Mucilaginibacter paludis DSM 18603: one gene and its partner. The main gene of each other region encodes a partner of the protein of the gene in region 2 in a complex. Links are inferred from orthologs where the notes say so. Each region holds a gene or a part of one and is shown on either strand. Other genes may lie near its edges.

Region 1 (2,849 bases), 4.2 Mb from region 2 along the record:
GCAGTTTCGTTGGGTGTAATTACGCCTACAAGGATAGCTTTCTCCTGCTTCACAGCAGTATCATAAAATTTTTGCTTCATTCAATCATTATCAATTTACAAAAGTACGCAATTTGATTAACAGCGTATGGCTATACAATTGTTTTAAACATGCAATAATTAAGCCTGATAACTGTGCTTTTGCCCGCCAAAAACACAACAGCATGGATGTTAAAAACAGCAACGGAAACCTATTAGCCGAAGGCTATTCGACATTGTTAAATGAAACGTTCGATGTAAAGGCTCACCGATTACACTGAAGACGGGCACCGTTAATACCCGACCAATGTCGACAAATTGGCATGTATATATCTTCTCATAACCCTTTAACAAACTCCTTCATCGCAGCACCAGGATCGGCTTCCTTCATAAAATTTTCACCAATTAAGAAGCCATTAAAGCCGGCCGCTTTTAACTGCTTTATAGTATCGGTATTGCTGATGGCACTTTCGGATATTTTAAGGAACTCCTGCGGGATGTGCTCAAACAACTGGAACGATGTTTCTACCGAAACTGTAAAATCGGCAAGGTTGCGGTTATTTACTCCGATGGCGGTTAAGTCTGGCGCAATACTGCGTTGCAGTTCTTCCAGGTTGTGTACTTCGAGCAACACATTAAGGCCCAAACTTTTGGCCAGCGCCGACATTTGTTTGATCTCATCTGGACTGAGGATAGCGGCTATCAGCAAAATAATATCCGCGCCAAGCGATTTAGCCTCTACAATCTGGTACTCATCGATCATGAAGTCCTTGCGGAGAATGGGGATTGGGTTTACTCTCCGGGCTTTAATCAGATCGATCTTTTTGCCCATAAAAAAATCCTTATCCGTTAAAACAGACAGCGCCGATGCTCCCGCAGCGGCATAACCGGTAGTTACATCCTGCACTTTTACCTTATCATTGATAATACCTTTAGAGGGCGACCGGCGCTTAAATTCAGCGATTATGCCTGTGCGCGAAGGATCAAGCAAAAAATCCCGGAACGAATACGTTTCGCGATGAAACATATCCGACTCTTCCAGCCTGGCATACGAAGTTTTCTTTTTAGCCGCTGCTACTTCCTTTTTTTTATTGACTACTATTTTATCAAGTATGTTCATGGCAACCAAGTGAGCCCCCCAGCCCCCTGAAGGGGGAGCTTTTGAAGAGCTGAGTTTTACAAATGTTTATTTAATTAGTCATCCATTATGATCAGCAACTCCCCCTTCAGGGGGCCGGGGGGCTAACCAGTTTCCCATCATTTCTTTTCCATATTCTGTCAACACAGATTCGGGGTGAAACTGCACGCCGCGTACGTCGTAGGTTTTGTGTCTCAGAGCCATAATAGAGCCGTCTCGTTCGTCAATAGCAGTAACTTCCAGCTCACTGGGCAAGCCTTCGTTGGCTACTACCCACGAGTGGTAACGGCCTACTTTAAATTCGTTGGGCAAACCATTAAAAAGCACTTCGTTGTTACCGGTAACTTTAATAGGCGTTGCAATACCGTGCATTGGCCTACTGAGGTTGTATAATGTTCCGCCAAAAACTTCGGCAATGGCTTGTTGGCCCAGGCAAACGCCAAAAATGCTTTTGGTTGGCGCGTATTGCTCAATCACCTGGAGCAGCAAACCCGCTTCGGATGGGATACCAGGCCCGGGCGACAGGATGATCTTATCAAATTGATCAACATCAGCCAGGTCAAATTGATCGTTCCTCCACACTTCGCATTCCAGGCCAAGCTCGTTAACCAAATGCACCAGGTTATAGGTGAACGAATCGTAATTGTCTATAATTAATATCTTGGTTTTCATTATTCTGTTTAGTTAAGCACTTCTTCCTGAGCAGTGGGTGCGTTAATGGTTTGGGCCAGATCGATAGCTTTTCTCAGGGCCGCAATTTTGTTATTTACCTCCTGCAATTCATTTTCGGCAATAGAGTCGGCTACGATGCCGGCGCCGGCCTGGTAATGCAGAACGTTATTTTTACTTAAAAAGGAGCGGATCATGATGGCATGGTTAAAATCGCCATTGAAACCCAAATACCCTATAGCTCCGCTATAAAAACTACGCTTGGTTTTTTCGTTCTCGTCAATAATCTCCATAGCGCGATACTTGGGGGCTCCGCTCAATGTTCCGGCCGGGAAGGTATCAGCCACAATTTTAAATGATGAAACCCCTGCCTTTAATTTCCCGCTCACATGAGATACGAGGTGAATTAAATGCGAATAATATTGAACCTCCTTAAACGCCTTTACTTCTACATGCTCACAATGGCGGCTCAAATCGTTACGGGCCAGGTCAACCAGCATCACATGCTCGGCAGACTCTTTAGGATCATTCTCAAGGCGGCGTGCTTCCTCAATATCGCTTTCATCGTTACCTGTGCGTTTAATGGTACCGGCAATAGGGAAAATACTGGCCGTACGATTTTTGATGGTGATCTGCGCCTCGGGCGATGAGCCGAAGATGCGGAAATTACCATAGTCAAAATAAAACAGGTAGGGCGAAGGGTTAATGGAACGTAACGCGCGGTACACGTTAAACTCATCGCCTAAAAATGATTTAGAGAAAGCTCTTGAGGGCACGATTTGGAAAACATCTCCCCGGTAAATATGTGTCTTCATTTTCTCCACCATCGCTTTAAACTCGTCATTGGTTAAATTAGACTGTTCATCGCCATTAACTTCAAAATGATACTCGGGGAAGTTTTTGTTTTTAATCAGGTATTCTACTTTCTGCAGGCTGCCTGCAGCATTGCCAGCGCCGTATTGGTTATGGAATATATAAAGCTCATTTTTAAAATGATCTATCGCGATAATATACTTGTAAATGTG
Region 2 (2,889 bases):
TCAGTCCGGAAAAAACAGGGATGACATTTGAAACCTGTAGGCTATTTTGCGCAGACAGGAAAAGTGCGCAAAGGCCTGACTGCACGCCGGGCCGGGAGCTGGCCTGTGGGCGGAAGGATCGGGCAGTCTTGACTTTTTGGTTACTTTTGTGTCAAGACAAAAGTAACAGCCCTTCACGCGGCGATTGAGCGTGCCGATGTTATAAATTAAGAATACTGATTATAAGAGCCAAAATAGACGTTTTGATAATCAACAACTTAACGATACGTGATTATAAGCCTGTCGAAGCACCGTATGGCCCCTATACGAGGTGTTTTTGATTTGTCACTATCAATGGCACAAATTAAACCTATGAGTGAGAAACCTTTACCCCATCCACGCAATACACTCAAACATTTTGGGGGTAGCGTTATTCAAGTTGCCAGCCTGATAGAGCGATGGTTACAATAACATCGGGCCAGGTTTCAAATGCAGCAAGTTTGGCCTCAACAGGTAATACGTCCGTTTTAACCCATTTGTATTGTTTCATCAGGAAGATACTGGCCTGATATTTCAGTTTGGTACCGAAGGGGTTGATCACTTTCAATACCATTTGCTGGTGCTTTTTTCCTTCCTTGTGCTGATCAAAACTAATGGTGATTGTTTTTTCAGGATTTACGATCGATTTTACGCTCTTTACAGCCTTTAACTCATGATTAACGAAGTCGGCTTCCAGGTATATTTTTTCTCCCGGATACATCTGGACGGTATTATCGGGCAATACATAGGCCGATTGCTTAATATCAACCGCATAAAAATTGGTATCATTAACGGCTAACGTTAGCTTAAAAGCATCGCGGGTCGGTAAATTATTATCCTGCGCATAACCGGTGGTTTTAATAAGCAGGAATGCTATAATCAGCAAAAGTGGTTTCATTGTTTTTCGTTTTTATGTTGCCCCAGCACCTCTAATATCGCTTTGGCTTTTAAAAGGCATTCTTCGTACTCCTTTTCTGCATCGGCATCATGGGTGATGGCGCTGCCTACCTGGAAAGACAGATATTGATTGCCAATGTTATACAAAATAGTGCGGATCACCACATTAAAATCAAAATCGCCATCGGGGGCAAAATAACCTACAGCGCCCGAATAAACCCCGCGTTTGCTGCGCTCATACTGGTCCATTAGCTTCATGGCGCTTACTTTGGGTGCCCCCGTCATGCTGCCCATCGGGAAGGTGTTGCGGATTACCTCCGCATCCGATAAGTTTTCGTCTTTTTCACAAACAATTGTCGATATCATCTGGTGCACCTGCTCAAAGCTGTAAATACCGAATAGCTCTTCCACCTTAACTGTTCCGGGCTTAGCAGAGCGCGTCAGGTCGTTGCGCACCAGGTCAACTATCATTACGTTTTCCTGCTGCTCTTTAGGGTGCTCTTTCAGGCTTTGTTTTAATGCCTCGTCTTCGGCTTTATTGGCGCTTCTTTTAGCTGTGCCTTTAATGGGCTGCGATATTAACTGCTTATCCCGCTTAGCCAGAAAACGCTCGGGCGATGCCGATAGGATATATTGATCGTTCAGCTTAAAATAACAGCCAAAAGGGGAGGGCGAGATCCTGGTAAGATGGTTGTAAACTGACAAAGGGTCGATCAGAACGTTTTCGGCATAAAACTCCTGGCAAAAATTGGTTTCGTAAATATCGCCCCGGCTGATGTGCTGCTGTATGGTGTTAACGGTTTGGATGTATTCGGCGCGGCTAAAACGGGACAGCAGATGCATCGCGGCTACCGGAGCTGTTTGCTCAAGCTCTTGCTGCTCAATTTGTAATAGCACTTGTTCGCTATCGGCAGAAATTAATTCAACCTCGTTATTTTTAATGATGATGACATGTTGCGGAACAAAAAAATAAATATCCGGGAACTGAAGATGATCCGGATTGCGGGAGGATACCTGTTCTGTTTCGTTTTTAAGATCATAGCCCAGGTAGCCCAGCACCCAGCCGGGATGTTGCTTTCTGAACAGATCTAACTGATGAAAAGCCTCGCCGCTTTGGCATACCAGTTGATGCTGAACGCCCACGGCAATCAGCGTTTCAAATTTGGAATAAGCGCCGCCTAAGTGGTTGGAGCTAAGGCAGGTGGCAACATCAAAAGTATTGGCCCATTGCAAGGCTTTCTGCTTAAATTGTTTCAGATCAATTGTATGCCCGGATAAATTCATTATTAAAAATAAAAGGCCGATATGCTCGGCCTTTATCAGGTTATTTTAATCATCACTGTGTTTCATCTTCATACCCGGCAAATTTTTATCGTCAGCGGAGTATTTTTTCCCTTTACGGGGATGAGATGGCCAAGCGGATATTAATGTAAAATCAAAGTCTGTTTTCTGTCTGGCCCTACAGATAGATACTGAATTGGCACTTCCAGCTCTTTTTCTAAAAAGTCGATATAATCTTTTAGTTTTTGAGGGATCTGGCCCAGCTCGGTAATACCGGTGATATCCTCGTGCCAACCATCAATTTCCTTGAATACAGGTTCAGGGTGTACGGTGCAAATATCATAAGGCATATAGTCTATCGTTTCGCCCTGATAATTGTAGTGGGTGCAGGCGTAAATTTTATCAAAACCGCTTAATACATCGGCCTTGGTCATCACCATTTGGGTTACACCGTTCAGCATAATGGCGTATTTTAGTGCAGGAAGATCTATCCATCCGGTACGGCGTGGCCTGCCTGTTGTGGCGCCAAACTCGTGGCCTATCTGGCGCAGTTCTTCGCCCATTTCGTTATCTAACTCGGTAGGGAAGGGGCCGCCGCCTACACGCGTGCAGTAAGCTTTAAATATACCTATAACCTCGCCAATTTGTTGCGGTGCAATACCTAAACCGGTACAGGCGCCAGCGGTGGTGGTA

What was found.
Region 1: the proteins of MUCPA_RS28710 (region 2) and MUCPA_RS10990 are in contact, whole or in part, in a solved structure (PDB 8RP0), measured with the Escherichia coli proteins. The link is inferred for Mucilaginibacter paludis DSM 18603 from one-to-one orthologs.

Annotation. Positions count from the first base shown.
Region 1 is NZ_CM001403.1:2,632,609-2,635,457, forward strand. The notes cover bases 22-2,814. They hold MUCPA_RS10990 (anthranilate synthase component II), read right to left. Parts: upstream 1,828-2,814; coding sequence 1,216-1,827; downstream 22-1,215. Other genes in these bases: hflX (GTPase HflX), read right to left, coding at 22-80; trpC (indole-3-glycerol phosphate synthase TrpC), read right to left, coding at 355-1,137; MUCPA_RS10995 (anthranilate synthase component I family protein), read right to left, coding at 1,836-2,814. Outside these bases: more of hflX, read right to left, coding at 1-21; more of MUCPA_RS10995, read right to left, coding at 2,815-2,849. UniProt on the Escherichia coli protein: Part of a heterodimeric complex that catalyzes the two-step biosynthesis of 4-amino-4-deoxychorismate (ADC), a precursor of p-aminobenzoate (PABA) and tetrahydrofolate.
Region 2 is NZ_CM001403.1:6,788,598-6,791,486, reverse strand. Bases 57-2,889 are described here. They hold MUCPA_RS28710 (anthranilate synthase component I family protein), read right to left. Parts: upstream 2,200-2,889; coding sequence 913-2,199; downstream 57-912. Other genes in these bases: MUCPA_RS28705 (adenylosuccinate synthase), read right to left, coding at 2,340-2,889; MUCPA_RS28715 (hypothetical protein), read right to left, coding at 410-916. UniProt on the Escherichia coli protein: Part of a heterodimeric complex that catalyzes the two-step biosynthesis of 4-amino-4-deoxychorismate (ADC), a precursor of p-aminobenzoate (PABA) and tetrahydrofolate.